2 linked regions of the Catenuloplanes niger genome follow. The protein of the gene in region 1 interacts with the protein of each later gene in a pairwise test. Links are inferred from orthologs where the notes say so. Each region holds a gene or a part of one and is shown on either strand. Other genes may lie near its edges.

Region 1 (15,458 bases):
GCGCTGACGCCGGTGCTGATCTGGGTGTACCACGGCCTGGCGCCGGGACGGTCGCCCGGATGGGTGCGCACCGTGCTGGTCGGGTCGTTCACGGCGGCGAACCTGTCCGGGTTCCTGCACGGGTTCATCCTGTTCTGCGCGTTGCCGCTGGATCTCGGGCTGCCGTTCGGCGGGCTGGACATGGTGGGCGGCGTGGTCGCGGTGGGGCTGTGGCTGTACCTGTTCCACGTGATCGTGCTGGCCGGTTTCGCGGCCAGCCGCAGCGGTTCCCGGCACACCACGCCGGAACCGGCCACCACACCGGAACCGGTCACCGCGACGGAACCGGCCACCACGACGCAGCCGACATCGACGCAACCGGTGGAGACGGCGGCGGCGCCGGACGCGCGAGTGGTGCCGGGCTCGGCGCCGGATGTGACGACCGGGGCCGGTGACGTGGACGGGGCCGGTCACGGACGAGCCCGGACCGCCGCGCCGGTCGGGCTCGGAGCGGAGCGGGCGCCCGTTCTCCGTACCGTTGAATGATCTTGATCTGGTTCTAGGATGTGGGGATGAGCACCGCGCCGACCCGGCGGGAGCAGGTGCGGACCGCGACCGTCGCGGAGATCAAGGCGGTCGCCCGGCGGCTGCTGGTGACCGGTGGGCCCACGGCGATCTCGCTGCGCGCGATCGGGCGTGCGGTGGGACTGACCGCGCCCGCGCTGTACCGGTACTTTCCCGGGCTGGACGCGCTGGTCGGCGCGCTGGCGGCGGACCTGTTCGCGGAGCTGACCGCGGCCGTGCGGGCGGTGCGGGACACGTTGGCGGGTGAGCCGCCGACGGTGCGGCTGACCGGGATGGCGCACGAGTTCCGGCGCTGGAGTCTGGCGCATCCGCGGGAGTTCGCGCTGATGTTCGGCGGCGTGCGCGAGGAGTGCGACAGTTCGGGGTTCGCGGCGCTGTTCCTGGACGAGCTGTCCGGGCCGACGGACCTGCTCGTGCTCGCCTGGAGCCGGGTGTTCGGGCTGGTCGCGCTGGAGGTCTTCGGTCACGTGCGGTGGGACGTGGAGCCGCTGTTCGCACGGGAACTCGATCTGCTCGCGGAGGCGTTAGGCTCGCGGCCATGACGACCTCGCGGGCCGATGTGATCATCGTGGGCGCCGGGCACAACGGCCTGGTCTCCGCGATCCTGCTGGCCCGCGCGGGCCTGGATGTGGTGGTGCTGGAGGCGTCGGACGTGATCGGCGGCGCCGCGCGCACCGAGACGCCGTTCCCGCGGGTGCCCGGCCTGCGGCATTCGACCGGGTCGTACCTGCTCGGCCTGATGCCACCGGAGCTGCTGCGCACGCTGGACGTGGACCTGCCGGTGCTGCGCCGCGACCCGCACTACTTCCTGCCCACGCCGGACGGGCCGTACCTGCTGTTCGGCCGCGACCGGGCGTCGACCCGCGCCCAGATGACGTCGTTCTTCTCGGCGGCGGACGTGGCGGCGGACGACGCGATGCAGGCGGAACTGTCGGCACTGCGCGACGATCTGGCCCCGGCCTGGCTGGCCCCGCCGCTGCCGGTCGAGGAGACCGCCGACCGTTACGTCCGGCCTTCGCTGCGGCCCGCCTTCGTCGACCTGGTGCGCGGTTCGGTGGCGGACTACCTGGCCCGGTTCGGCTTCGCGTCCGAGCTGCTGACCTCGATGTACGCGGTGACCGACGGCCTGTCCGGCCTGAACGCGGGCCCGGACGACGCCGGCACCGGCCACAACTTCCTGGTGCACAACATGTGCCGGCTGCCCGGCGCGGACGGCACCTGGATGATCACCGAGGGCGGGATGGGCACGGTCTCCGCCACGTTCGCGTCCGCGGCCAGGGCCGCCGGAGCAAAGATCTTCGCGGGTACGGCCGTGAGCGCGATCTCCGTCGACGGTGGCGCGGTGTCCGGCGTGACACTGGCGGACGGCCGGGAACTGCACGCGCCGGTCGTGCTGGGCGCCTGCGACCCGTACCGGCTGATGTCGCTGGTGCCCTCCGGCGCGCTGCCGTCGTCGCTGGTCGCGCGGATGGAGGCGGTACGGCGGCCGGGCACCACGCTGAAGGTGAACCTCGCGCTGTCCGGCTTGCCGCAGTTCTCCTGCCTGCCGGCGGGTTCGCCGAGCCCGTTCGGCGCCACGATCCACCTGCTGCCGGGATCGTCGGCCGGTGGCGCGCCGATGCGGGCGCTGCGCGAGATGTGGGCGTCCGTGGTCGCGGGCGAACTGCCGGCCGAGCCGACCATCGAGTGGTACCTGCACACCACCGTCGACCCGTCCCTGCAGGACCCGGCCGGTCACCACTCGTCGGCGCTGTTCGTGCAGTCGGTGCCGTACGCGCCGAACGGGGGCTGGGACGCGGCGCTGCCGTCCTACGTGGACCGGCTGCTGGACATCTGCGAGTCCTACGCGCCCGGCACGCGGAAACTGGTGGCGGATGCGGTGCCGCTGACACCCCCGGGCATCGAGGCACACTTCGGGATCACCGGCGGCCACATCCACCATGTCGACAACACGGTGTCGTTCACCGACCGCATGCCGTACGCCACCGGCCTGGACGGCCTCTACGCGGGCAGCGCGGGCACGTTCCCCGCCGGCAGCGTCATCGGCGCCGCCGGCCACAACGCCGCCAACACCATCCTGGCCGACCTCGCGGTCCGCAACTCTCGGTAAGCAATCCTTCCTTTCCGAGCGGCACGGCAACACTTTCCCGACTTCCGCGCGGCCGGGCGCCGGGCTTGCACGCGGCCGGGTGCCGGGCTGCCGGGTTGCCAGGTTGCCGACACGATTCGCAATATCGCGACATTTCCGTTTCGCTCTGTTTTTCAGGCTCTCGTTGCGGTCTCACGCCCCGCGAACAGCAATGCGAGCCGGAGGGACCAGCTTCGATCCCAGCCTGCAAAAGATCATTCCCGCATAACGGGCAGCATCGTTTGATCTTCATGCGCACCGCGCAGACCGCCGCCGCCTGCCTGCCCCGTCTGCCGTCGACCACCCCTTGGGGTGCAGATCATCGGCAGGGCCGCCACCACCACGCCAACCGGCGCCGGACAGCGGCAACCGGCAGGTCTTCCACCACGCAACCCCCACCGACGCGACCAAAGCTGGCGGCCCTGCCGATGATCTGCTCGGCTCGACCTGGAAGACGGCAGACGGGGCAGCCAGGCACACCAGACGAAACCCACCCCACCCACGAAAAAACAGCCGGGCCAACGAACGCCAAGCCCGCCGGAACCCCCGCCCCCTCCCCGGAGCCCGAGGCCCGCCGGAGACGCCCTGCGTGACCGGGTTCGGTGCCGGTCCGGGTTCCGCCACCGACAAACGCCAGTCTGAGCACGCGCTACGGTCTCGCCGACCGCACAGCTTCCGCCAACCGGGCGCCATCCCACCAGCCGCGCGACATCCACCAACCGCGCGGCATCCGCTAACCGCGTGGCATCCACCAACCGGACGGCATCCGCCAACCGGACGGCATCCGCGAGCCGCGCGGCCGACCGAGCACCGCAGGTCCACCCGCGACTTTCGCCGGCCTCCCCCGCCACCCGACCCGCCCGGCGCGACATGAGCCGCCAGCACGCCCCGGCTCTCCCGGCCACCCACTCAACCCGCAGGGAGGCCGCCCGCGGCCGACCGGTGCCCGCGGGAGCACTCGGAAGGTGCCCACGCCGGAAGCGGGAAAATAGCTCTTATGTTCGTAAATCCCCCGGCGGCCGGGCGACGAACGAAGTCTTGTCGTCGGTGGAGAATCCGCAGCTGCGGTAGAAACCGTGCGTGGCCGGGTCGCGGGAGCCGGTGGCGAGCATCGCCTTGTAGCAGCCGGCGTCCCAGGCGGCCGCCAGTGTGCCGGCCATCAGGCGTTTGCCGATCCCGCGGCCGCGAAGGCTCTCCTCGACGACCACGTTCTCGATCACCGCGTACGGCGAGGCGGACCGGCTGAGGTTGGGGATGATGTTCAGGTAGGTGGTGGCGGCCACCGCGCCGGCGTGCTCCCAGACGAGCAGGTGCAGGCCCGGGGTGTCGAGGATCCGCCGGTAGACCGCGTGGTCCGAGCCGTCGGCCAGGACCGGGTCGTCCGGGTTGAGCTGGTGGTACAGCCGGGTGATCGCGTGGAGGTCGGCGGCGGTCGCCTCACGGAGCATGGTCTGCAGCCTATGGGGCGGTGGCGAGGATGTTCGACAGGCGGGCGTGGCATTCGGCGACGAACGCGGGGAACGTGTCCCGGTAGTAGGCGACGCCGCTGACGCCGACCACGATCGCCCAGGCGCGGGCCCGCTGCCAGGTGGCGTCGTCGATGTCGAGCGAGGCCCGGTACGCGTCGCGCGCCTCGGCCGGCAGGTCCCACGTGGTGGCGTGTTCGGCGTCCGGATGGCCGGTGATCAGGCCGGCGAAGTCGATCACGGCGTGCAGCGCGCCGTCGCGGGCCAGCAGGTTCGTGGGTTTGAGGTCGGCGTGCAGCAGCACGCGCGGGCCGGTGGGGTCGGGCAGCAGCATGGCGTCCCGCCACATCCGTTCCAGCGTGCCGATGCCGGGGATCAGGCCGGCGCAAGCCGCGAAGCTGCGGTCGACCCAGTCGCCGGCGTCGCGCAGCAGACCGCCGCGGTATCCGCTCAGCGTGCCGTCCGCGAGGTCGAGGCCGTGCAGCGTGCGCACGAAGCCGGCCAGGTCGCGGCCGAAGGCGGCCCAGTCGTCGACGGTGTCCGGGCCGGCCTCGGCGCCGTCGATCCAGCGGTAGACCGCCCAGGGCAGCGGGAACACGTCCGACGGCGCGCCGTGGTGCACCGGTTCCGGGACGGTGAGCGGCAGCAGCGGCGCGAGCCGGGGCAGCCAGGCGCGTTCCTTGGCCAGCATGCCGGCGTTGTACGCGTTGCGGGGCACCCGGACGAGCAGGTCGTCGCCGAGCCGGAACATGGTGTTGTCGGTGCCGGCGCCGGCCCGTTCCAGCGGGCGGTCCGCCCAGTCCGGGCGTTCCCGCTCCAGCAGGGTCCGCACGATCGGCTCGTCGACCGGGATCTCGTCCTCGTGCAGTGCCACGGTCGCGATGATCGCGTCGTTCGCGGCGCCCGGCAAGCGATTTGCGGGCGGACGTGGACGTGGACCGGGTGCCGGGCGACGTGCCCGGCACCGGGCCGCGCGTGGGTCAGGAGGCCGGGGCCTTGCGGTCGGCGCGGATCTTGTGGCCGACCGAGGTGAGGCAGCGGCCGGACGGCAGGTCGAAGCGCCAGCCGTGCAGCTGGCAGGTGAGCTGGTCGCCGTCGACGATGCCGAAGCGGCTCAGGTCGGCCTTGAGGTGCGGGCAGCGGCGCTGCACCTCCCAGTCGCCCAGCTCGATGCTCTCCGCCTCGACCGCGCGCTCGTGCTCGTCGTACCAGCCCTCGGCGTACTGCAGGCGCTCGGTGGAGAGGCACTTGAAGAACGCGTAGACGAACTCGTTGTACTGCCCGATGCGGGCGGCGGAGAAGCGGCAGGAGAGGAAGAGCGAGTTGACCCAGTCGACCTCGCCGGTGAAGAGCAGGTGCTCGATCAGCGCGCGCTCGGTCTTGAAGCGGTACCGGACCTTCTCGTCCGCGTACGGCCGGACCTGCTTGCCGGGGAAGTCGACCACGATCGACTCGACCGACTCGCCGTCGTAGCCGACCAGGTCGAAGCGGACCGGGCCGCCGACGCCCTTGGCCATGTAGATCGACTCTTCGAGCAGCGGCTCGATGCGCCGCTTCATCTCCGCGAGCACGTCGATCTCCGGGTGCCGCCAGGACGCCTTCTCGGCCTCGATGATCGGGCGCTTGCGCTCCCGCATCTCCTCCAGGTGGGCGGCCTTGTTGGCGAAGAACTCGTCGACCGGCACCGGGTGCGTCGTCTCGATGCCGCCCTCGGCGTTGAGGACCGACTCGGAGCCGGGCAGCAGCACGACGCCGTTGGTGCCGCCGACCTTGGCGTACTCCGTCAGGAACACGCTCTGGTCCGGGAAGATCGCGCCCTCGTCGCCGAAGATGTCGTTGAACTGGTAGAGCGAGTCGTCCAGGAAGCACGGCGGGCCGGCGATCGGGAAGACGTGGTCGGCCTTCAGGTCGTCGATGTAGCGCCAGGTGCGGTCGAACTGCCGCTCGCGCTTCTGCTTGCCGAACGCGCGCTTCGCGGCCTCGGGCAGCTCGTAGACCATCGGGTACCAGATCGCGCCGGAGAACTGGAGCATGTGCGCGTGCACGTGGCCGAGCTCGGCGAAGCGGGACAGGTCGCTCGGGCGGGCGTCGTTCTGGTTGAGCAGGCGGACGCCGTCGTACTCCACCCAGAGCGAGGAGTCACCGATCGGGCCGTCGGTCGGCGAGATCAGCGCCTGGATCATGATCTTGAGGCCGCCGTCGAGCTCGACGACCTCCTCGTTCTTCGTCTTGATGAAGCTGCGGAAACCCAGCTCGCGCAGCTCGTCCTCGAGCTCGCTGGTCGGGTACTCCGGCAGCAGCACGGCCGCCTTCTTCGACACGAACCGCTTGAGGTTCTCCGCGTCGAAGTGGTCCCGGTGCAGGTGCGAGACGTAGAGGTAGTCGACCTTGCCGAGCGACTCCCAGTCCAGCTGCGAGTTGTCCGGGAAGGGGAACCACGACGCGAAGAAGGCCGGGTTCACCCAGGGGTCGGTGAGGATGCTTCCGGCCGCGGTGTCGATCCGCATGCTCGCATGACCGGTTCCCGTCACTCGCACGGCACTGCTCCCTTAAGCTACGACGGTCGGTGGTTCGGGCCAGACGTTACCGGACCCGCGCGGCGCGTCTCCGGTGCGTCGGCGAAGAGGGTGGATGCGTCACAGGAGGCTTGCTGCGTCCCGGCATCCGCCGCATGTCAGACTAATCGCGGATGTGAACGCACAGCGCGAGGAAGGACCCACAGTGGCGGATAGCGAGCCGGTGGTCGCACCCGATCAGCTCAAGCCCGGCAACCGCAGGGCGGGACGCATCCTCGGGGTGCTGACCATTCTGTCCCTGCTGGCCTGCACGCTGGGGAACCACGAGGGCAACATCGAGAACATCTTCCTGGTCGTGATCGCGGCCGGCATCGCGGTGGTGCTCATCGGCGACGTCGTGCTGCGCCGCGCCGGCCTGCGCGAATAAGGTTCCGAAACCAAAGATCGAGCCCGCTCCCCCGGTACGCCGGGAGGCGGGCTGATCTATATGTGCCGCCTCTATATGTGCCGCCGGGTCTCGGTGGCCCGGCGGGCTCAGTGGCCCAGCAGGATGTCCTTGACCTCCTTGAGCGCGGCGTCCACCTCGGCCTCGAAGTAACCGCCGGGCACCAGGCCGAACTGCAGCGTGTCCAGGTCGTTCTCGTTCACCGGCATCGGACCGCGGCCGGACATGGCCGTGAGGATGCCCTCGAACAGCCGGTCCACCTGGTCCGGGTCGTACCCGCTGCCGAACCGCCGCGGCTGGAACGTGCGGCGCAGGTGGTCCACGCGCTGCAGGTCACCGCCGGGGCCGCCGACGGGACCGCCGGGGCCACCCACCGGCGGGCCGCCGAAGCCACCCGGGCCGTCGCCGTAACCGTCGTCGTAACCGCCACCGGGCGGCGGGATGGGCGGGCCGCCGAACGCGCCGGGCGGCGGGCCACCACGGCCGGGCGGCGGGCCACCGGGGCCACCACCCATCGCGGGCGGGCCGGACTGCGGCTGGTTGCGCGGGCGCCGCTCCAGCTCGGGCAGGCGGATCTCCGCGGTCATGTCCATCTTGCCGTGCCGGCCGGGCTCGAAGCCGGGGAAGCCACCGCTGGGGGCGTCGAAACCGCCACGGTCACGGGGGTCGTCGTACGGGTTCTGGTCGTAACCGCCGGGGCCCATGCCACCGGGGCCCATGCCGGGACCCTGCGGTCCACGGGGGCCGGGGCCCTGCGGGGCGCCGGGACCCATGCCGCCGGGGCCCTGGGGACCGCCCGGTCCCTGCGGTCCGCCACGCGGCGGAAGATCGAAGCCGCCGGTACGCGGGTCGTCGCGCGGCGGCAGGTCGAACCCGCCGGTGCGCGGGTCCTCGCCGAAACCGCCGCGGTCACGGGGGTCCCGCGGGTCGCGGGGTTCGCGCGGGTCGCGGGGCTCCCGGGGGTCGCGCGGGGGCGGGCCGCCGAAGCCACCGGTGCGCGGCTCGTCGAAGCCGCCCCGGTCACGCGGGTCGCGCTGCGGCGGGCCGCCGAAACCGCCGGTGCGCGGCTCCTCGAAGCCGCCGAACGAGGGGCCGTCGTCGAAACGGCCGGGGCCGGCCGGGACGCGGCCGGGTGGCGGACCCATCCGGTCCGGCGGGCCCATCCGATCGGGCGGGCCCATGCGGTCCGGCGGGCCCATGCGGTCCGGCGGGCCCATCCGGTCGGGCGGGCCCATCCGGTCGGGCGGGCCCATCCGGTCCGGCGGGCCGAAGCCGGGGCCGTCGGGGCGGCCGGGGGCGTCGAAGCCGCCGGTGCGGGGGTCGTCGAAGCCCTGGTCGAAACCGCCCGGGCCGTCGAAGCCACCGGGACCGTCGTAGCCGCCCGGACCGTCGAAACCACCGGGGCCGTCGAAACCACCGGGGCCCGGGCCGAAGCCGCCGGGGCCGCTGTGCGCGCCGGGGCCACCGCTCATCCGGTCCGGCGGGCCCATCCGGTCCGCGCCGGCCGGGACGCGCTCGGGCCCACGGGCGCCGCCGCGCTCGTCGAGCTCGGCGAGCTGCCGCTCCACCCGGTCCAGGTGCAGGTCGACCTGCCACTCGTCGTAGCCGCCGAAGCGCACGCGGAAGACGACGTCGTGCACCTCCTGCGCGGTGACCGGAGGGCCGCTCTGCTCGCCGGCCAGCGTGGCCTCCACGCGGTCGAGGAAGGAGTCGACCTCCTCCACCTTGTAACCGCGGCGAAGCGCACGCCTCCGAAAGCGCTGACCCTGACTCGTCACTGTGTCTCCTGGTCCTGGTTCGCTCGCTCGGCGCCGGCGGGCGCCTTCGCACACGCGGCCGTCAGTGAACCTCGTTCATCACGGCCCCGAGCCCGGCGGCCGTGAAGAGCGTCCATCCGTGCGACGCCAAGACGTACATACCCGCGAGACGGAGGGTTCATCGTGCCTCCGCGCCGTCGACCGAGCTCGCCGCCAATTGCCCGCAGGCACCGTCGATCTCCTGGCCCCGCGTGTCGCGGACCGTGGTGGAGACGCCGGCCGCGCGCAGGCGGCGGACGAACTCACGCTCCACCGGCTTGGGACTCGCGTCCCACCGGCTGCCCGGCGTGGGGTTGAGCGGGATGAGGTTGACGTGCGCCAGCTTCCCGGCCAGCAGACGGCCGAGCAGGTCGGCACGCCACGGCTGATCGTTCACGTCCCGAATCATCGCGTATTCGATCGACACGCGCCGCCCCGTGCGCGCCGCGTACTCCCACGCGGCATCCAACACCTCGGCCACCTTCCACCGCTGGTTGACCGGAACGAGTTCATCGCGCAGATCATCATCGGGCGCGTGCAGGGACAGCGCAAGGGTCACCGAAAGGTCCTCATCGGCCAGTTTGCGCATGGCCGGGACCAGGCCCACGGTGGAAACCGTGATATGCCGCTGGGAAAGCCCCAAACCGTCCGGCGCGGGACTGGTCAGGCGCCGGACCGCGGCGATCACCCGCGGATAGTTGGCCAGCGGCTCGCCCATGCCCATGAACACGACGCGGGACAGTCGCGGCGGCGAGCCGGCGACCGCGCCGCTCGCCGCGACACCGGCCAGGTAGACGACCTGGTCCACGATCTCGGCGGTGGAGAGGTTCCGGGTCAGCCCGGCCTGGCCGGTCGCGCAGAACGGGCAGGCCATGCCGCAACCGGCCTGGCTGGACACGCACGCGGTGACCCGGTCCGGGTAACCCATCAGCACGCTCTCCACGAGCGCGTTGTCGTGCAGCCGCCAGAGCGCCTTGCGGGTGGCGCCGTCGTCGCAGGACAGCTCGCGCACCGGGGTGAGCAGGTGTGGCAGCAGGTCGGCGCCGATCTTCTCCCGGGCGGCGGCCGGGAGGTCGGTCATCTCCGCGACGTCACGCACCAGGCGCCCGAAGTAGTGGGTGGAGAGCTGCTTGGCCCGGAACTCGGGCAGGCCCAGCTCCTTGACGGCCGCGCGGCGCGCCTCGGGGTCGAGGTCGGCCAGGTGGCGCGGCGGCATCGCCGGACGACGGCGACGGGGGCCGGCCTGCGCGGGCACGGCGTCGTCGGGCGTCTCCGGGGTGCTGGGAACGACGGGGATGAGAGGGAGAGTCGGGCCCATCACGGTGTCTGCAGCTGCCTCACTACGTCGGGTCATTTCTCGCGGCGGGATTCTCACCAGGGTGGGAACACGGCCGCGACCTGTCCAGTCTCCCACGGTACGGCCGGTCGCAATGCCGCACAGGGTGCCAAAGCTGCGTCATCGCTCACCCCAACCCCCTCGCCGCGAGAGCCGGCCGGCCCTCGCGGCGCGCTCAGGAGCCGGGCGCGAGCACGGAGAGCAGCAGGAACGCCGTCGGCAGCGCGAACAGGATCGAGTCCAGGCGGTCCATCAGGCCGCCGTGGCCCGGGAGCAGATTGCTCATGTCCTTGATGCCGAGATCCCTCTTGATCATCGACTCTGCCAGATCACCGAGCACCGCGGAGATCGTTACGCCGATTCCGAACAGCGCGCCCCACCAGGGGGCCACGCCGAGCAGCAGGTAGACCAGCAACGCGCTGCCCAGAGCGGACGCGAGCGCGGAGCCGGCGAAGCCCTCCCAGGACTTCTTCGGACTGATCGACGGCGCCATGTAGTGCTTACCGAGGAAGACCCCGGCGACGTAACCACCGGTGTCGGTGAGCACAACCGCGACGACCGTGACCACCACGCGGGCCACGCCGTCGTCCGGGTAGGCGAGCAGTGCCGCGAACCCACCGAGGAACGGCACGTAGACCGCGATCAGCGTGGCCGCGGCCGCGTCCCGCAGGAACCCGGCACGGCCGTCACCGAGCCGCCACAGCATGCTGGCCAGCACCGTGACCAGCAGTCCGAGCGCGAGCGCGTCCGGGCCGGCGAACCAGGCCAGGCCGGCCATCAGCACACCGCCGATGGTCAGCGGGATCTGCGGCGCGCGGGCACCGCCGACCGCGAGCGCGCGGGTCATCTCCCAGACGCCGACCACGATCATGGCCGCTATCAGCAGCAGGAAGCCCTCGCGCCAGAAGAACAGGGAACCGGCGACCACGGCGCCGAGGCCGAGGCTGACGCCGATCGCGGCCGGCAGGTTGCGGCCGGCCGAGGGCAGGCTGCGGGCCTTCGCGGACTCGTCGTCGCCGGACGCGTAGGCGGCCTGGCGGATCGCGTTGCCGGCCGCGGGCGCACCGGTCCAGGTGGCCCTGCGGCGACCCTTGACCCGGCGGCGCGGCGGCTCCGGCAGGTCCTCGGAATCCGTCTCCCCCGGGCCGGCGGGGCGGGTGCCGCGCGGCGACCCGCCGGGTGTGTCGGGGCCCTTCCGCACCGGGCCGTCGAGGCCTGGGCGCACCGGGCCGTCGGTGCCCGGGCGTACCGGCGCACCGGGTCCCGGACGCATCGGACCACCGGATCCCGGACGCACGTCGGCACCCGGACGCGTATCGGTACCCGGACGCACGTCGGGGCCCGGGCGCGTGGGAGCGCCCGGGCGGCCGGGGATCACGGCCGGGGGCGGGCCGGACGGGCGGTCCATCACGAATTCCGTGGTGGCTCCCGTCTCCGATCCCGGCGGCGCGTAGACGGGTGCGATCGGCTCCCGGCCGGCCGGCCGGTCACCGCGAGGATCGCGGTCCGGCTGCTGCTCCGGCCGGTACGGGTCGGGCGCGGCACCACCGTGCCGCGCCCGCTGCCGTGCCTCGCGCGCGTCGTCGTAGGGGTCGAGGTGCGGCATCAGACCTCGAGGAGCTCGGCTTCCTTGTGCTTGACCAGCTCGTCGACCTGGGCCACGTACCGGTGGGTGAGGTCGTCCAGCTCCTTCTCGGCGCGGCGACCGTCATCCTCGCCGGCCTCGCCGTCCTTGACGATCCGGTCCAGCTCCTCCTTGGCGCGGCGGCGCACGTTACGCACCGCCACCTTGCCCTCCTCGGCCTTGCCGCGGGCGACCTTGACCATCTCGCGGCGGCGCTCCTCGGTCATCTGCGGCAGCAGGATGCGCAGCATCGAGCCCTCATTCGACGGGTTGACCCCGAGGTCCGAGTCGCGGATGGCCTTCTCCATGGCGCTCAGCTGGGAGGCGTCGTACGGCTTGATGATCGCCATCCGCGGCTCCGGGATGGCGACGGACGCCATCTGCGGAAGCGGCGTGGGCGTGCCGTAGTAGTCGATGACGATCCGGGAGAACATCGCCGGTGTGGCGCGACCGGTGCGGATGGAAGCCAGCTCGTCCTTGGCGTGCTCCACGGCACGCTCCATCTTTTCCTCGGCCTCGAGGAGCGTATCGTCGATCACCGCTCCGTCGCCTCCTCACTCCTGCTCGGCGGGTGCTGCGTCCAATACCCGGGGTCATCCACTGGTCCGGCAGGGCTGCTCGCCGCACGCGGCGCGGCGCCTCCCGTACCCCATCATGCTCTTCAATTTGATCTTGTGTTGCCCGCCCTAGGCGGTGATCAGGGTGCCGATCTTCTCGCCGCCCACGGCCTTGATGATCGTGTCCGGCCCCTCGGCGCCGAAGACCAGCATCGGCATCCCGTTGTCCATGCAGAGGCTGAACGCGGTCGCGTCGGCGACCCGCAGGCCCTGCTGCAGGGCCTCGGCGAACGTGACGAAGTCGAGCTTGGTGGCGGTCGGGTCGGTCCGCGGGTCCGCGGTGTAGACGCCGTCGACGCCGTTCTTGCTCATCAGGACCACGTCGGCGTTGATCTCCAGCGCGCGCTGGGCGGCCACGGTGTCCGTCGAGAAGTACGGCATGCCGGCGCCGGCCCCGAAGATCACGACGCGGCCCTTCTGCAGGTGCCGGATCGCGCGCAGCGGAATGTACGGCTCGGCGACCTGGGCCATCGTGATCGCGCTCTGCACGCGCGTCTCGACGCCCTCCTTCTCCAGGAAGTCCTGGAGCGCGAGCGCGTTCATCACGGTGCCGAGCATGCCCATGTAATCGGCCCGGTTGCGGTCCATGCCGCGCTTCTGCAGGTCGGCGCCGCGGAAGAAGTTGCCGCCGCCGACGACCACGGAGACCTGGACACCGCGCCGGACCACCGTGGCGATCTGCCGCGCGATGGCCGACACCACATCCGGGTCGACGCCGATGCTGCCGCCGCCGAAGACCTCGCCGGAGAGCTTCAGCACGACCCGCCGGGGCTTGCCGCCCGTCGGTGAGCCCGCCGCGTCCTCCACCGGAACGACCTGCTCGGTCACCACCGTCATGCGACCCGCCTTCCCTCAACCTGTTGTCTCTGACTTACCCGCCGGCGCTGCCACGCCGACACATGACCGTCGCGGTGTGCACCATATGCGACGAGGAGACCGCGGTGCCTGTCGCAGTACACCAACGGCCTCCTCGTGTCATGGCCTACGGCGCCGGCCTGCAAGCCGGCGCCGTGTCGTGCGTGAGCCCGGTATCAGGCCTGGCCGACCTCGAGCCGGACGAAGCGGGTGATCTCGATGCCCGCCTCGCCGAGAACCTGCTTCACGGTCTTCTTGCTGTCGGCGACCGAGGCCTGCTCGATCAGCACGGTGTCCTTGAAGAAGCCGTTGACCCGGCCCTCGACGATCTTCGGCAGCGCGGCCTCCGGCTTGCCCTCCTCGCGGGCGGTCTGCTCGGCGATCCGGCGCTCCGACTCGACGACGTCCGCCGGGACCTCGTCGCGGGTGACGTACTTCGGGCGCATGGCGGCGATCTGCATCGCGACGGCGCGCGCGTCCGCGTCGGCGGCCTCGTCGGACTTGCCGGTGTACTCCACCAGCACGCCGACGGCCGGCGGCAGGTCCTGCGCCTTGCGGTGCAGGTAGACGGCGGTGTTGCCGTCGAGAACGGCGAACCGGTTCACGACCAGCTTCTCACCGATCTTGGCGGAGAGCTCCTGGACGGCGGCGTCGACGGTGCGGCCGTCGGCCAGCGTGGAGGCCTTCAGGCCCTCCGCGTCGGTGACGCCGGCACCCGCGCCGTGCTCGACCAGCTCCTGCGCGAACGCGACGAAGTCGGCGTTCTTCGCGACGAAGTCGGTCTCACAGTTGATCTCGAGCAGCGCCTTGCCGGAGTGGGCGACGAGACCGTTGGCGGCGGTACGGCCGGCACGCTTGCCGACGTCCTTCGCGCCCTTGATGCGGAGCAGCTCGACGGCCTTGTCGAAGTCGCCCTCGGCCTCGGTCAGGGCCTTCTTGCTGTCCATCATGCCGGCGCCCGTGAGGTCGCGCAGCTTCTTGACGTCCGCGGCGGTGAAGTTGGACATGACTCTCTCTTCGATGTCTGTGTCGGCTGGCGGCAGGTGCGGTGCGGGCCGTCGCCGGCCCGCACCGCGTCGTGCTGCTTCTTGCTCGGCTTTACTCGGAGACGGCTTTACTCGGCGGCGGCCGGCGCCGGCTCGGCGGCCGGGGCCTCGGCGGGGGCAGCGGCGGCGGGAACCGTCGCGGCGGGCGCCTCGGCGTCGGCGGCCTTCTTCTCGCCGGACTCCAGCAGCTCACGCTCCCACTCGGCCAGCGGCTCGTCCGCGCCCACGGCGGTGCCCTGCGGCTTGTCGCCGCCACGGCCCGCGCGGCCGGAGCGAGCGATCAGACCGTCGGCGACCGCCGCGGCGACCACGCGGGTCAGCAGCTCGGCGGAGCGGATCGCGTCGTCGTTGCCCGGGATCGGGAAGTCGACCTCGTCCGGGTCGCAGTTGGTGTCCAGCACCGCGATGACCGGGATGCCCAGCTTGCGAGCCTCGTCGACCGCGATGTGCTCCTTCTTGGTGTCGACGACCCAGATCGCCGACGGCACCTTCTGCATGTCCCGGAGACCGCCCAGCGTCTTGGTGAGCTTGGTCTTCTCCCGGTAGAGCTGCAGGGTCTCCTTCTTGGTGTAACCCGCGGCGGTGCCGGTCAGGTCGCCCAGAGCCTCGAGCTCCTTCATCCGCTGCAGCCGCTTGTAGACCGTCTGGAAGTTGGTCAGCATGCCGCCCAGCCAGCGGTGGTTCACGTACGGCTGGCCGACCCGCGTCGCCTGCTCGGCGATGGCCTCCTGCGCCTGCTTCTTGGTGCCGACGAAGAGGATGCTGCCGCCCTCGGCGACGGTGTTCTTGATGTACTCGTACGCCTTCTCGATGTAGTCGAGCGTCTGGCGGAGGTCGATGATGTAGATGCCGTTGCGCTCGGTGAAGATGAAGCGCTTCATCTTCGGGTTCCAGCGACGGGTCTGGTGCCCGAAGTGCACGCCGCTCTCCAGCAGCTGGCGCATGCTGACTACAGCCATGGTGAAATGCTCCCTGCGTCGTCCCTGGTTGTGCCGCCGATGCCAGTCGGCTCGGCGCCTGGCGCCCGGTCGCCGGCCAGGGTGGGCCCGTCGCTTCTGCTTGCGC
Region 2 (15,367 bases), 3.7 Mb from region 1 along the record:
AGTCGCCGGACGTGCCGGAGCAGCTGCCGGACGACCCGACCACGCTCTCCCACCTGGTCGCCGCCACCGGCGCGTTCACGGTCGAGGACCGCCAGGCGCTGCTCGCCGCGACCGACACCGCGGCCCGCCTCCGCGCCGAGCTCAAGCTCCTCACCCGCGAGGCCGCGCTGTTCCGCACGGTCCGCGCGGTCCCGGTCCCGCTCTCCGAGTACGCCACCCCGTCCAGCCAGAACTAGGGGGCGCGGGCGGCGGACACTCGCCGGCGGCCGTGCCACCCCGCGCCGAAGGCGCATTCCGACACCCATGTTCCCGCTTCCGGCGTGGGCACGTTCCGAGTGCTCCCGCGGGCACCGGTCGGCCGCGGGCGGCCTCCCTGCCGGCCGGCGGGTGGTCACGCAGACCGACGGTCCGCCCCCGCCGCCGGACACCGCTACCCGCCGGATGCCGACCGATCGCGGTCCTGGTCATCCCCGCCGTCCCGCGCTCGGCCGGTCCCCGTGGACTCCGGCGGCGTGCCGGTCCCGGCGGGCGGCACGGTGACCTCCGGACCCACGTGCGGCACGGCGACTTCCGCGCCCGCGTGCGGCACGGTGACCTCCGCGCCCGCGTGCGGCGCCGTGACCTCCGGGCCCGCGTGTGGTGCGGTGACCTCCGGGCCCGCGGGCGAAGCCATGAACGGCCGGTCGGTGGGCGGCGCTGCAAGATCGCGGGTGGGCGATGCGCTGACGCCCGCGCCGGCGGGCGATTCGGTGAACGCCGAGTCGGCCGGCGGTCCCGTGAAGTCCGGCGGTGTGGCGAAGCCGGGGCTGGCCGGCGGTGTGGCGAGACCGGGGCCGGCCGGCGGTGTGGCGAGACCGGGGCCGGCCGGCGCGTCCGGTGAGTCGGTGGCGAAGGGCTCGGGGCGGAGCGAGGGCCAGGGCGACCAGCCGGCCAGCAGCGTGTAGGTGGCGGCGGCGGCCAGCGGGCCGGCCAGGAGGTCGCCGCGGATGCCCGGCAGGAAGCCGAGGAACAGGTGCACCTCGCCGGCCCGCAGCTCGGCCGGCTTGGTGAAGCGCTCGCCGATCGCCGCGGTCGCCTTGAGCCGCTCGTACTCGCTCAGCCCGATCTTGCTGCCGGCCCACGACGCGAGCAGCGCCGCGCCGATCGTGCCCAGCGTGACCGCGGCCAGCACGATCGCGCCCCGGTAGCGGCGCAGCACGAACCAGGCCGCCACCGTGATCAGGATGCCGAACGCGATGCCGAGGAACGTGAACCATCCGTCCGCGGCCACGAACTGCTCCGGCTGCGCGGACGTGAGCAGCGGCCCGTTCTCGCCCTGCACGACCGGCACGTCCGGCGCCAGCACGGCCCAGAGCAGCCCGAGCGGGATGCCGAGCGCCGCGACGACCAGTGCCGCGACGACCGACGCGACGATCTCCCGGCCGAGCGGCGGCCCCGGCGGCACCGGCGCACCCGGCATCTCCGGTCCGCCCGGCATCTCCGGTCCGCCCGGCATCTCCGGTCCGCCCGGCGGGGGCGCGGGCAGCGGGTGCGGTGACGGCGCGGACACCGGTGCCGGCTCCGCGCCTCGGTCCTGATCCTCGGACGACGGGACACCGCTGACGCCGGGCTGCCAACTGGACGCGCTCACGCCTCGATCCTCTCAGGCGCGCCACGGGCTCGCCGCCGGGACCCGGATCAGCGGGCGAACGGCTCCAGCATCATCGACGTCGCGCGCAGCCAGGCGTTGCGGGTCTCCGGCTGGAGCTGGTGGTACTCGATGGACGCACCGGTCTCCAGGGCCGGGTCGTACGGCACGATCGCGACCGCGCGGGTCCGCGTCTTGAAGTGCTTCTCCAGGTCGTCGAGCAGCGGCGACTTGCCCGGCGTGGGACAGGAGATCAGCGTCACCGCGTTCGACACCAGGTCGCCCATGCCGACGTCGTCGAGCAGGTCGAGCATCCAGTCCGCGGTGAACGCGGCGTCCTCGCGCGGGACCGTGGTGACCACCAGCTGGTCCGCGGCCTGCAGCACGGTCTGCCAGTTCACGCTCTCCACGTTGTTGCCGGTGTCCACGCAGATCACGTCGTGCGTGCGGCGCAGCAGCTCCAGCACGCGGCGCACCGTGTGCTGGTCGAGGCGCTGGGCGAAGCGCGGGTTCTCCTCGCCGGCGAGCACGTCGTACGACCCGTCGGAGGCGTGCCGGAGGAAGTCGTCGAGCCGGTCGAGCAGCTCGGCGCCGTGCGCGATCTCGATCTGGGCCAGCTCCGCGATCAGGTGCCGGACCGTGCGCGCGTGCCGGGCGCTGCCGGCCCGGAGGCCGAGCGTGCCGCGCAGCTCGTTGTCGTCCCAGGCGAGCACGCCCTTGCCGCGCACGCTGCCGACCGCGGCCGAGGCGAGCACGGTCGCGGTGGTCTTGTGCACGCCGCCCTTCGGGTTGGCGAACGCCATCACCCGCGGGCCGCCGAGGTCGCGCTTGAGCACGCTGATCGCGCGCTCGGTCTCCACGTCCGTCGCCGAGCGGGCCGCGGGCTCGGGCGCGGCGCCGCCGAGGAAGCCGACGTTCTTCTCCTGGAACCGGCCCGCGGTGACCGCCGGAGCGGGTGGGGCCGGCGGCGCGGGTGGCTCGGCCGTGGGCGGCAGCGGCGGCGGCACATACCCGGGCGGGGACAGGATCGAGTAGCGCGACGGCTGCGGATAGTCGCGCTCGGGTGCGTAGGGCTGCTGCGCGCCACCGTAGCCACCGGCCGAGGGGGCCGGAGCGGACGCGGGCGGCATCGGCGGAGCCTGCGGGACCGGTGGCGCCGGCGCGGCGGCCTGCGGCACCGGTGGGGGCACCGGAGCGGCTGCCGGGGGCGTCGGCGGGCCGGGCGGGTAACGACCGGGCTGGACCGGCGAGTAGCGCGGGTCCAGCGCGGCGTAGCGGGACTCGAACCCGCTCTCGTCCGGCCCGAGCGGCGGCGGCTGCACGGACGGCGTGCCGTAGGCACCGCCGGACGGCGGGTACGGCTGGCGGCGCGCGACGCCGGGACCGTCCGGTGCGGGCCGCGCCGGTGGCTGCTGCGCCGGTGGTGGCTGCACCGGCTCCTGCTGGCGCCCGTTCACGGCAGCGCCGTAGGACGGGGACGCGGGGGTGCGCTGCGGGCGGCGCGGGAGCGGGCTGTCCGGCGGCGGCACCGGAGCGTCGAACGGGTTGCCACCGGGCGCGCCGGGCTCGAAGTAGCCGCGGCGCGGCTCCGCCTCGTACCGGTTTCCGCCCTCGGGGTAGCCGTTCGCCTCCGGATAGCCGTTCGCACCGGTATGACCGTTATGTCCGTTCGCCGGGTAGCCGGGTTCGCCGCGGCCCGCCCGGTCCGCGTTCACCTGGGCATGCTCCCCGGTCCGGCCACCGAGCAGGGCACGGTCAAGAAGCGCGCGCCATCGCGGCGGCGGTTCCTGCGCCCGACCCCAGTCGGTCTCGGTGCCCTCCACGGATGCATCCTCCCAGCGCCAATGGTCTGCCTGACAGGCTACGAAGGAAACCCGCTTCAGGCCACACCCGCATCCTCATCCCAATCGTCCGGCGAACTACCCAAAACCGCCGGACTCCGCAGACCCTAACGATGCGTGCCTGATCGTGCGGCCACCGCCCCGATCGCCGAACCTGACCGTCGGTACGGGGCTGCCGCGCTGCCGGATGGTTCAACGCGTGGGGCCGCGCCGGGATGCTGCCATTCTCCCCTATCGGCCGCCCGGCGTCACGGGTGTGCCGACCGGAGCCATGGATTCTGTGAGCCCGTCCACAGGCGGTGTGACCACGTCGTCCTGTTCCGGCAGCGGCGGCAGGAGCACGGCCCGGTCGAGGCGGGACAGCTCGGGGGCCGGATCGACGACCCGGACCTCGGGCCGTTCCGCGACCGCGGTCAGCTCCGCCGGCGTGGCCCGAATCACGGCCGCGTAGAGACACGAACACGCCTCGCGGTACGCGGTCGCCTCCGCCGCCGCCACCGTGGCGCCGCTGTCGTACACGGTGCGCAACTCCGTCTCCGGCGCGGAGTCACCGGTCAGCTTCGCGCTCAGCCGGCGATAGTCCTCGGCCTCCCGGTCCTTGCGCTCCGCGATCACGCCCATGCCACCGATCAGGTCGGCCGGCAGCCGCTGCACCGCGATCCGGACGATCTCCGTCTGGGTCCCGGGCAGCGGCACCCGGCCCACCACCACGGCGGTGGCGCGGCCGTCGAGCGCGGCCGCCAGCCGGTCCGGCGCGAGGTATTCGGTGAACGTGACCAGCGCGAACGTGCTGGCACCGCCGTCCAGCGCGGCCAGCTCGGCGGCGGACGCGTCCGCGTACCCGGGGATCGAACCGCCCTCGGCCACGCCGACGCGCACCACGTCACCCACGGTGTCGTCGCCGGACGGCGGTGGCCGGTCCGCGGCCCAGACCACGGTCAGCAGCACCGCGACGGAGGCGGCCACGGCCGCGGCGGTCAGGAACCGCAACCGCCCGGGGGTACGGCCGGCCCGCGCGAGGCCCCGGCCGAGCGGCGGGAGGAGCCGCTCGTCGAGCCGCCGCAGCAGTCCGGTCAACTCGCCGCGCGCAGCACGTCGAGGGCGTGCTGCAGATCGTCCGGGTAGGGGCTGACGAACCGCACCTCCTCGTACGTGCCCGGGTGCGTGAAGCTCAGCTCGCGCGCGTGCAGCCACTGCCGGTGCAGGCCGGCCCGCTGCGCGAGCGTCGGGTCGGCGCCGTAGGTGAGGTCGCCCACGCACGGGTGCCGCATCGCGGACATGTGCACCCGGATCTGGTGGGTGCGCCCGGTCTCCAGCCGGATGTCGACCAGGCTGGCCGACCGGAACGCCTCGAGCGTGTCGTAGTGCGTGATGCTCGGCTTGCCGCCGGTCATCACGGCCCACCTCCAGTCCGAGGACGGGTGCCGGTCGATCGGCGCGTCGATCGTGCCGCGCAGCGGGTCGAGGTGTCCCTGCACGATCGCGTGGTAGCGCTTCTCCACCTCGCGCTCCTTGAACGCGCGCTTGAGCACCGTGTAGGCGTGCTCGCTCTTCGCCACCACCATCAGCCCGGTGGTGCCCACGTCGAGCCGGTGCACGACCCCCTGACGCTCGGCGGCGCCGCTGGTCGCGATGGTGTGGCCGAGACCGGCGAGGCCGCCGATCACGGTCGGGCCGGTCCAGCCCGGGCTCGGGTGGGCCGCGACGCCGACCGGCTTGTCGACCACCACGATGTCGTCGTCGGAGTGCACGACCCGCAGGCCGTCCACGGTCTCCGCGACCACGGTGGGCGGCGCGGCCGGTGCGGGCAGCGTCACCTCCAGCCAGGAGCCGCCGGAGACCTTGTCTGATTTGCCGCGCCGGGTGCCGTCGACGTAGGCGTCGCCGGCCTCGACGATCGCGGCCGCCGCGGTGCGGGAGAGCCCGAACAGGCGGGAGACGGCGGCGTCGAGACGCAGGCCGTCGAGGCCGTCGGGTACGGGGAGGGATCGGGTGTCACCGGGGGGTTGCGTCACGCGCTCGGGTTGTCCTTCTCGTCACTGCTGCCGGGGGCGGGCTTCTTGCCGCCGTCCGAGGATATCCGGGAGCCGTCGCGCTGCCGTCCGGTCAGCTCCAGCAGCACCGCCAGCACCACGCCGATGCTGAGCGAGCTGTCCGCCCAGTTGAAGATCGGGAACGCGCCGCCACCCGGCTGGAACACGCTGACGAAGTCCACCACGTGGCCCTGGAACGGGGACGGCTCGCGGAAGACGCGGTCGATCAGGTTGCCGACCGCGCCGCCCAGCACCAGGCCGAGCGAGATCGCCCACGGGATCGACCGCAGCGTGCGGGCCATCCAGCCGATCCAGCCGGCCACCACGATCGCGACGATCGGGAAGATCCAGGTGTAGTTCTCGCCGAGGCTGAACGCGGCCCCGCTGTTCCGGATCAGGCTCCAGTAGAGCACGCCCGGGATCACCGTCACGTCGTCGCGGTAGTTCAGCGTCGCGAGCGCGATCTCCTTGGTCGCGAAGTCGGCCGCGACCATCACCGACGCGACCGCACCGAGGACGGTGACCGCCCGCCGGACACTGCGGGGCCTGCTCGCCCCAGCTTCTGCGGGCGGCTGCTGCGCCTCCACCGTCACCGGTCCGTCCTCCCCGGCGGCGCGGAAGTCAGCGCCGCTCCTCCAGTTGCTTGCACTTCACACACCGGGTGGCGGACGGGAACGCGGCCAGCCGCTCGACGGGAATCGGGTTCCCGCACCGCTCGCACCACCCGTAGTGTCCTTCGTCCAGCCGCTCCAGCGCACGCTCGACCTGGTTGATCCGCTCCAGGAGGTTGTTCGCGAGCGTGATCTCCTGCTCGCGTTCGAACGTCTTGGTGCCGGTGTCCGCCTGGTCGTCGCCCGCCGAGTCCCCCAGCCTCTCGCGCTGCAGGCCGGCGATCTCGATCAGGGTCTGATCGTACTCGTGGCGCAGTTCGTCCCGGCGGCCCGCGAGGGCGGCCCGGATCTTCTCGGTCTCCGCCGCGCTGCGAGCGCTCTTCGCGGGCGCGGTCTTGCGCGCCGGTGTGCTGGTCTCGGCTGCCTTCGCCATGGTCGTCGCTCCCTCGGCCGCGCTCGTCGCGGCGGTCGGCGGTGCTGTGTCTGCCCGCGTCGTGTCGGTCCGTGCCGCCCGGGTGGCGGCCGGCCTGGCCCGGTTCGTCTCCGTGCTCCCGGTCGGGGCGGCACTCCTCCCCGAGGTGGTCTTCGTGGCTTTCCCGGCGTCCGCCCGTACCGTTTTGGTGGCTTTCGCCGTTTTTTCACCAGATGCTGTGATCGCGCGCTTCCCGGCCGGCGCGGTCTTCACCGGCGCAACCTCGGCCGCGGCCTTCCCCGGCGCGACCTTCACCGGCATGGCCTCGGCCGCCGCGGTCCCGGCCGATGCAACCTTGGCCGCCGCGGTCCCGGCCGGCCCGGCCTTGGCCGGTGCAGCCTTGGCCCGTGCAGCCTTGGCCGGTGCAGCCTTGGCCGACACGGTCCGGGCCGATGCGGTCTTGACCGGCGCGGTCCCGGCCGGCGTGGCCTTGGCCGATGCGGCCTTGGCCGACACGGTCCGGGCCGATCCGCCCCCGGTCGACTCGGCCTTGGTCGACTCAACCTTGGCTCGGCCGGCCTTGGCCGGTGCCGCCTTCGCCGCTCCCCTGCCCGTGCCGGTCGACACCGCGCCGGTGGACCGGGCCGCCTTTCCGGCCCGGGACGTCCCGGTGGCCGCCGTGTCCGCCCCGGGATTCCCGCCGGGTGCGCCGGTCGCCGTCCTCGCTGTGCTGTTCTTCCGCGCCGCCGGGCTGCCCGGCTTCGCCTCGGTCCGGCCACGTGCCGGCCCGCGGTTCGGCGAGCTGACCGATCCCGTCGTGGCGGGTCCGGCCGGTTTCGCCGCGACGCCGGCACGTCCACGATTCCCCGGCTTGGCGGCCGTCGCCGTCGTCGCCATGGTCGCGGCCGTGCCGGCCCGTCCCGACACCTTACGGCCAGTGGCCGCCTGGTCGCCAGTAGTAACTTTCTTAGCCATGTCCGCCCGCCTGACCATGGCGCCCCCCACGTGCAAAAAACGGGCACACGGCGGTCGCCGTGCACTCCGGAGGTTCGCAAGAATACGGACCGTAAGCGAATCCGACAACAGGGCGCACCGTGGTGAACCGTTTTCACCACATCTGTCCGGGTAATTTATCGCAATTCCGACAGAGGCCTCGTGAGATCGACTAGCGTCTGCATCACCGGTCCGGAGCACCGCCGTCCGCGCCGTACTCGTTGAACCAGCGCGCCAGCCGGCCGCGCCGGCTCACCGCGCGCAGCCGCCGCTCCGCGACCTCGCGGACCTCCGCGGTCGCCACGATGAGCAGGCTGTCGCCGGACCGCAGCCGGGTGTCCGGCGCCGGCACGAACCCGGAGCCGTCGCGCACCACGAGCGTCACCGACGCGCCGACCGGCAGCCGCAACTCGTCCACGTGCACGCCGCTGAGCCGCGACCCGGCCGGGATCGCCAGCGTCAGCAGGTCCGCACCCATCCGGTCCAGCGGCGCGGTCTCCACCGACAGTTCGGTCGGCTCCGCGCCGGCCACCACGCCGAGGCGGCGGGCCAGCGGCGCCAGCGTCCCGCCCTGGACCAGCGTGAAGATCACCACGAGCACGAAGACCACGTCGAAGAGCCGCCGCGCACCGGGTACGGACTCGGAGAGCGGGATCGTGGCCAGCACGATCGGCACCGCGCCGCGCAGCCCGGCCCAGGACAGGAACGTCTGCTCGCGCCAGCCCAGCCGGATCCGCCGGCGCAGCGGCCGCAGCAGCGTGTACGGCAGCGCGGACACCACCACCGACAGCGGCCGCGCCAGCAGCACCAGCGCGAGGCCGGCGACCAGCGCCTCGTCGATCGCGCCGGGCAGCCGGTCCGGCGCCGCGAGCAGGCCGAGCAGCACGAACAGGCCGATCTGCGCGGTCCAGGCCAGGCCGTCCGCGAAGCCGAGGATCGCCGCCCGGTGCGGCAGCCGCGCGTTGCCGAGCAGCACCCCGGCGACGTACACCGCGAGGAAGCCGGACGCGTGCGCGACCGCACCGGCCGCGTACGCCAGCACGGTCAGCGCCACGGCCGCGATCGGGTAGAGCCCGGCGGACGGCAGCGCGGCATGCCGGAGCAGCCAGCGGCCGGAGACGCCCACGGCGTAGCCGATCACGGCACCGGCGACCAGCTCGTACGCGACGACCAGCAGCTCGTACCACCAGGGATGGGCACCGAAGCCGGTGGTGGAGAGCAGGACCACGACGATGACCACCGGCGCGTCGTTCATGCCGGACTCGGCCTCCAGCGTGGCGACCAGCCGCGGAGGCAGCCGCAGGCGGCGGAGCGTGGCGAAGACCGCGGCCGCGTCCGTGGACGACAGCACCGCGCCGTAGAGCAGCGCGAGCCGCCAGTCCAGGCCGAGCAGCAGGTGCACGACCACGCCGACCGTGACGATGCTGACCGCGACGCCGGCCGTGGAGAGCAGCGCGGCCAGGCCGAGTACCGGGCGCAGCGTGCTGACCCGCGCGGTCAGGCCACCCTCCGCGATGATCACGATGAGGGCGCAGAAGCCGAGCACCCGGGTCAGCTCCGCGTCGTCGAACCGGATGCCGAGCCCGTCCTCGCCGATCAGGAGACCGATGCCGAGGTAGATCAGCAGGCTGGGGAAGCCGAAGCGGGTGGAGATGCGGACCGCGGCGACCGCGATCAGGACGACGGCGGCGCCGAGCAGCAGCGCCAGGTCTATGTCGCCGCTCACCCGCCGTCCCGCAGCTCGGTCACGGCCGCGGACAGCGCCTCGGGCGCGCCCGCGACCAGGAAGACCTTGTCGCGGCTGGCGGCGCCGAGCTTCAGCGTGACGGACGCGGGCCGCACGCCGAGCGCGCTCGCCAGGGCCTTGCGCGCGGCCTCGGTGGCGCGGCCGTCGACCGGCGGCGCGTTGACGGCGACGACCAGCGCGGGGCCGTGCGGTCCGTCGTGCCGGCCACCGACGCGCGCGCGGGATGCACCGGGCTTCACCCGGACGGGCACGGAAAAGTCCATGCCCGTCATTCTGTCGAACGGACCTGCGGGGGACCGGTTACGCGACTGTGAAGATCACACACGGCGGGCGTCGGCGAGCAGCGCGCTGTCCGGCTCGCACAGGCCGCAGGGGGTGAAGCCGAGCTCGACCGCCTCGTTGACCGGGAGCGGCTCGGCCTCCTTGTCCATCAGGTGGACGCAGCCGGCGAGGTGGTACCGCGGGCGGCCGTCCACCACGTACACGTCGGCGGTCATCCGGGCGACGCGCGCGGTCTCGGCGGCCGGCACCAGCTGCGGTTCCGGCTCGTCCTCCGGGTCGTCGACCGGCTCGCGCGGCGGCGGGACCGTGGCCTCGCGGTAGCTCGGCGCCTCCGGCTCGGCGGCGCCGTACCCCGGGTAGGCCTCGTCCCGGAACTCGGTGGAGGTGACGGTCGACGAGGTGCCCTCCCGTCGCTGCCGACGGCCCTCGTAACCGGCGAACTCCTCGTCGAGGTACTCCTCGGCGGGCGCACCGTACTCGTCGTTCTTCGAGTCGGCCTCGGCCATCACGTCGGCGTTGTCGACCATCTCGGCGCGTGCGGCGGCCGCCTGCCGCATGCCGACCACCAGGGTCACGGCCGCGAGCAGGCTGCCCACGATCGAGCCGATCAGGAGCAGGCTGGACGCGCTCATCAACCCGAGCACGAGCAGCGCGATCGCGACGAGGATGAGCAGCAGGCTAATGACGATCATGGCTCACCCCCGTCGCGAGGACTAGCGGCCGGACTCGATCGAGGAGCCGCTGCGACCGCCGCCGTACGACGAGGCCAGGCCCGCCGCGGCGAGACCGCCGGATCCGCCCACGGCGCGGTTGCCCTCGCTGCGGGTCAGCTCCGCCTCGAGCCCCTGGCCACGACCGTCGAGGTCGCGCAGCTGGCTCTCGAGGTACGCCTTCAGCCGGGTGCGGTACTCGCGCTCGAACTGCTTGAGCTCCTCGATGTGCTTCTGCAGCGCCGACCGCTTCGCGTCCAGGCCGCCCATGGCCTCCTGGTGACGCTGGCGGGCGTCACGCTCGAGCGCGTCCGCCTTGGCCCGCGCCTCGCGGGTGACCTCCTCCGCCTTGGTGCGGGCGTCGGTCAGCAGCTTGTCGGCCTCCCGGCGCGCGTCGGCGACGTGGTCGTCGGCGGTGCGCTGGGCCATCATCAGCACGCGGAGCGCCTGCTGCTCGCCGTCGGGGTTGGTGCCGGCACCCATGCCACCGGCGGGACCACCCTGCGCGCGCACCTGGTCGAGCTCGGCCTGCATGGCGCGAGCGGCCTGGTCGGCGGCGGCCTTGTCCCGCTGGACGCGGTCGAGCTGCGCCTTGAGGTCGTTGAGCTCGGCGGCCATCCGCGGGTCGGCGCCCGGACCGGCCGGGGCGACGGGGCGGCCGCCACCACGCTCGACCTGAGCGCGGAGCTCGTTGTTCTCTTCGATCAGACGGGCGAGCTCGCGCTCGACCTCGTCGAGGAAGGCGTCGACCTCCTCCTCGTCGTACCCCCGCTTGCCGATGGGGGGTTTTTTGAAGGCGACGTTGTGGACGTCGGCCGGGGTCAGCGGCATCGAAACTCCTCGGGTCAGTTGCGGCCGCGTGGCGCGCTGGTCGTCAGGTTCTCAACCCTTTGCACGTTGTTCACCTGATGATCAACGGCCGTACCACGAGTTCCATCAGCACGATCAGGATAACCAGCAGCACAAGGGAGGCCAGGTCGAAGCTCACGGTACCAATTCGCAGTGGTGGGATCACACGCCTCAACGCCTTGAGGGGTGGATCAGTGACGCTCCACACCGACTCCAGTGCCGCGGCCGCGCCCCGGCTCGGCTGCCATCGCCGCCCGTACTGCAGCACCGCGCCCAGCACGAACCGTGCCAGCAGTGTCAGGAAGAACACGTACAGCAGCAGGTAGAGGACTTGCAACGGGATCGACAGCACGGCGAGCGGGGCCCCTATGTAGCTCAGGTAGACAGGGTCGGGTCAGGTCTGGCTGAAAAACCCGCCCTCGGCGATCTTGGCCTTGTCCTCCGCGGTGACCTGAACGTTGGCCGGCGAGAGCAGGAAAACCCGGTTGGTCACTCGCTCGATCGTACCCCGAAGACCGAACGCCAGTCCGGCCGCGAAGTCGACGAGACGGCGAGCGTCACCCTCATCCATCTCGGTGAGATTGATGATCACGGGCACACCGTCCCGGAAGTGCTCGCCGATCGTCCGCGCCTCCCGGTACGTGGTCGGGTGCAGCGTGGTGATCTGGTAGCGCTGCTCCTCCTCCGGCACCGTGACCCGGCTCGGGGCGGGCAGCGGCGGCGCCAGCGCGAGGCTCTCCTGCGTGGGGTAGGTGAGCGCGGCGGAGACCCCGCCACCCGTTCGGGTGATCGGCCGTACCGTCGCGGACTGCTGCTCCTGCTGCTCACGCTCGCGCTCGGCACGCTCGGCCTCGATGCGCTCCATCTCCTCGCGCACGGAGGAGCGGGACGGCCGCTCGTGCCGCTCCCGGTCGATGCGCGAGGTCCGGTCGCGGACGTCGGACCGGCCGCGGGTGCGGGGCACCGCCGGCGGCTCGTCGATCTCCTCGTCCTCGTCCTCGAAGTCCTCGGTGTACCGCCGGCGGTCGTGGTCACGCCCGCGGTAGTTCGACCGGTAGCCGTCGTCGTTGTAGCGCGAGTCGTCGTAGCGGGGGTCGTCGTCCTCCTCGACGAGACCGAGCCAGACACCCGCCCGGCGCAGGGCGCTCATCCGATCACCTCCGCGCCGCGGAGGCGGACAGCGTGACGCAGCACCGCGAGCCCCTCCCGCGTCCGCCGAGCGTGCTCGCCGAACCTCGTACCGTTACGCCCTCTCATGCCTGCCCCCACCTCGCCTCCGCCGTGACGGCACCGCCCCCTGCCGTGCCGCTGCCCTGCGGTGGAACCGTCGACATCAGTCCCTCCCCGGACCGGCGAGGGCCGGTTGATACCCCCGCTGGACCTTCGTGAATCCCCCATCGCGGTTGAATCACACTCATGTAGTTCGGTTCCGCGGTCAGGCTACCGCAGCGGTGCGCGCATGCCGAGCAACGCGCCGCCCACCCTCACGTGTGTCGCGCCGTGCGCGATCGCCGCCTCCAGATCGCCGCTCATGCCCGCGGAGACCAGGTCCGCACCCGGGTGCGCGGCCCGCATGCGCGCCGCCACCTCGGCCAGCCGGGCGAACGCGGCGGCCGGCTCCCAGTCCTGCGGCGCCACCGCCATCACGCCGCGCAGCGTCAGCTCCGGGCGGGCGGCGATCGCGTCGGCGACCCGGTCGACGTCGGCGCCCACGGCACCGCCGCGGTGCGGTTCGCCGTCCAGGTTGACCTGGACCAGCGCCTCGATCGGGGTGTCGCGCTGCCGGCCGGCCGCGGTGGCGAGCGCCTCGACGAGCCGCTCGCTGTCCACCGAGTGCACGACGTCCGCGTACCGGGCGACCGAACGGGCCTTGTTGCGCTGCAGTTGCCCGATGTAGTGCCAGCGGACCGGCGCGGTGACCGCCGCCGCCTTCGGGGCGGCCTCCTGGTCGCGGTTCTCCCCCACGTCCGTGACGCCGAGCGCGGCGAGGTGCGCCACGTCCGACGCCGGGTAGGTCTTGGTCACCGCGATCAGCGTCACGTCGGCCGGGTCCCGCCCGGCCGCCGCGCAGGCCGCGTCGATGCGGGCACGCACCGCGGCCAGGTTGCCGGCGATCTCGTCCCGCCGCGCGTCGCTCACTGCTCTCCCGCGTCGCTCACTGATTTCCCTCTGATGAGAGAACCGGCCCGGGGGTCCCGGGCCGGTTCTGATGCTCAGGAGCCGTTCTTCAGGAAGTCCGGCACGTCGACGTCGTCGAAGAGCACCTTGCGGCGCTCCTGCGGCGGCGGCGGGAGCGGGTTGGCCGGCGTGGTCGGCAGCGGGGCCGGCTGCGGCTTGCGCACCGAGTCCACCGGCTTGTACGCCGGGGCGCCGCCGTCGAAGCCGGCCGCGATCACGGTCACCCGCACCTCGTCGCCGAGCGCGTCGTCGATCACCGCGCCGAAGATGATGTTCGCGTCCGGGTGGGCCGCGTCCGTCACCAGCTGCGCCGCGTCGTTGATCTCGAACAGGCCGAGATCCGAGCCGCCGGCGATGGAGAGCAGCACGCCGCGCGCGCCGTCCATGCTCTGCTCCAGCAGCGGGCTGGAGATCGCCGCCTCGGCCGCCTCGACCGCGCGGTTGTCGCCGCGGGCGCTGCCGATGCCCATCAGCGCGCTGCCCGCGCCGGACATGACGCTCTTCACGTCCGCGAAGTCGAGGTTGATCAGGCCCGGCGTGGTGATCAGGTCGGTGATGCCCTGGACACCGGAGAGCAGGACCTGGTCGGCCTGGCGGAACGCGTCCATCATGCTTATTCCGCGGTCACCGAGCGCGAGCAGCCGGTCGTTCGGGATCACGATCAGCGTGTCGCACTGGTTGCGCAGCTCGTCGATGCCGGACTCGGCCTGCACCTGCCGGCGCTTGCCCTCGAACGAGAACGGCCGGGTCACCACGCCGATGGTGAGCGCGCCGAGCTTGCGGGCGATGTTCGCGACGACCGGCGCGCCACCGGTGCCGGTGCCGCCGCCCTCGCCGCAGGTCACGAACACCATGTCCGCGCCCTTGAGGACCTCTTCGATCTCGTCGCGGTGGTCCTCGGCCGCGTTCTTGCCGACGTCGGGATTCGCACCCGCGCCAAGACCACGGGTCAGCTCGCGACCCACGTCCAGCTTCACGTCGGCGTCACTCATCAGAAGCGCCTGCGCGTCGGTATTGATCGCGATGAACTCGACACCCTTGAGCCCAACCTCGATCATTCGGTTGACGGCGTTGACGCCGCCGCCACCGATACCGACGACCTTGATAACCGCCAGGTAGTTGTGCGGAGGAGTCATCGGTCTGCCTTCCCTTCCCCGAGGTTGACGGGCATCGGCGACAAAGGCCCGGTCAGGCCGTGTCGACTTATGCTCCGGAACGTTGAGGTTGAGGCGGAACCCTCACCCTCTACTAGAGGTCGAGAGTTATGTCAACCACGCAACCTCTCCGGCAACGTATGCGGACGTGAGGCCGCAACCAAGAACCGACGCGGCGTGTCGTGTTTTTGGTCGTCCCGCCCGGTGTGCGACGCGACGCCGCACTTCAGCACCATACAGGCCATTTCGGGCGACGCCGATGCGTCTTTGCCCGAAAAGGCCGCATTGTCGGTGGTGTCGTACGCCGCATGTGTCGAACGTCGCCCGCCGAGGACGACGGCGGCCGTCTAGCGGAGTGACACGACCTCGGGCGCGCTCACGTCGATCGTCTTCTCCTCGCGGTCCAGCAGCGCCGTGGCCACCGAGGACTTCACGGCGTTCTGCGAGGAGTCGCCCCAGACGATGGTCCGCTCGTCCGCCAGGTTGAGCCGGATCCGGGCCGGCGCCTCCACCGTCACGGAGATCAACTGCGCCTTCAGCTCGGCGCTGAGCGAGGCCAGCACCTCCAGCCCGGCGCGCGTGTTGACGTCGTCCGGGCCCGGCTGCACGACCTCCAGGCGCGGCAGCCCGTCCGGACGCTCCGGCAGCGTCCGGAACGCCACGCCCTCGTCGTCCACCACGGCGAAGCCGTCACCCCGCGGGACCGCGGCCACGCCGGTGCGCTCGATCACCTCGATCAGCAGCGTGCCGGGCCAGCGGCGGGAGACGACCGCGCGGTCCACCGGCGCCAGCGCCTCCACCCGGGACGCGACCGCGCCGACGTCGACCCGGGCCAGCGGCGTCAGGTCCGGCACCGCGGCGGCGGCGCGCACCTGCGGCGGGTCGAGCAGCGCCGCGCCGGTCACCTCGACCCGGCGCACGCCGAGCACG

What was found.
Region 2: the proteins of rlmN (region 1) and ftsZ interact in binary tests that used the Escherichia coli proteins (3 or more experiments, as listed by UniProt). The link is inferred for Catenuloplanes niger from one-to-one orthologs.

Annotation. Positions count from the first base shown.
Region 1 is NZ_JAVDYC010000001.1:5,792,294-5,807,751, reverse strand. The notes cover bases 8,145-11,091. They hold rlmN (dual-specificity RNA methyltransferase RlmN), read right to left. Parts: upstream 10,234-11,091; coding sequence 9,055-10,233; downstream 8,145-9,054. Other genes in these bases: J2S44_RS25805 (phosphatidate cytidylyltransferase), read right to left, coding at 10,427-11,091; J2S44_RS25815 (DivIVA domain-containing protein), read right to left, coding at 8,145-8,897. Also shown: J2S44_RS25850 (YhjD/YihY/BrkB family envelope integrity protein), read left to right, coding at 1-525; J2S44_RS25845 (TetR/AcrR family transcriptional regulator), read left to right, coding at 552-1,106; J2S44_RS25840 (phytoene desaturase family protein), read left to right, coding at 1,103-2,674; J2S44_RS25835 (GNAT family N-acetyltransferase), read right to left, coding at 3,688-4,140; J2S44_RS25830 (aminoglycoside phosphotransferase family protein), read right to left, coding at 4,151-5,032; J2S44_RS25825 (Rieske 2Fe-2S domain-containing protein), read right to left, coding at 5,139-6,695; J2S44_RS25820 (DUF2631 domain-containing protein), read left to right, coding at 6,880-7,101; more of J2S44_RS25815, read right to left, coding at 7,209-8,144; more of J2S44_RS25805, read right to left, coding at 11,092-11,524; frr (ribosome recycling factor), read right to left, coding at 11,857-12,414; pyrH (UMP kinase), read right to left, coding at 12,562-13,329; tsf (translation elongation factor Ts), read right to left, coding at 13,524-14,354; rpsB (30S ribosomal protein S2), read right to left, coding at 14,462-15,352.
Region 2 is NZ_JAVDYC010000001.1:2,075,056-2,090,422, forward strand. Bases 12,370-15,225 are described here. They hold ftsZ (cell division protein FtsZ), read right to left. Parts: upstream 14,420-15,225; coding sequence 13,319-14,419; downstream 12,370-13,318. Other genes in these bases: J2S44_RS09025 (YggS family pyridoxal phosphate-dependent enzyme), read right to left, coding at 12,546-13,244; J2S44_RS09035 (cell division protein FtsQ/DivIB), read right to left, coding at 14,785-15,225. In the rest of the region: J2S44_RS08955 (LON peptidase substrate-binding domain-containing protein), read left to right, coding at 1-236; J2S44_RS08960 (DUF2567 domain-containing protein), read right to left, coding at 431-1,630; J2S44_RS08965 (MinD/ParA family ATP-binding protein), read right to left, coding at 1,678-3,450; J2S44_RS08970 (hypothetical protein), read right to left, coding at 3,700-4,545; J2S44_RS08975 (RluA family pseudouridine synthase), read right to left, coding at 4,542-5,483; lspA (signal peptidase II), read right to left, coding at 5,480-6,094; J2S44_RS08985 (TraR/DksA family transcriptional regulator), read right to left, coding at 6,123-6,545; J2S44_RS08990 (hypothetical protein), read left to right, coding at 6,544-7,653; J2S44_RS08995 (potassium/proton antiporter), read right to left, coding at 7,702-9,243; J2S44_RS09000 (DUF167 domain-containing protein), read right to left, coding at 9,240-9,536; J2S44_RS09005 (hypothetical protein), read right to left, coding at 9,582-10,238; J2S44_RS09010 (DivIVA domain-containing protein), read right to left, coding at 10,260-11,087; J2S44_RS09015 (YggT family protein), read right to left, coding at 11,158-11,457; J2S44_RS09020 (cell division protein SepF), read right to left, coding at 11,500-12,255; more of J2S44_RS09035, read right to left, coding at 15,226-15,367. UniProt on the Escherichia coli protein: Essential cell division protein that forms a contractile ring structure (Z ring) at the future cell division site. The regulation of the ring assembly controls the timing and the location of cell division.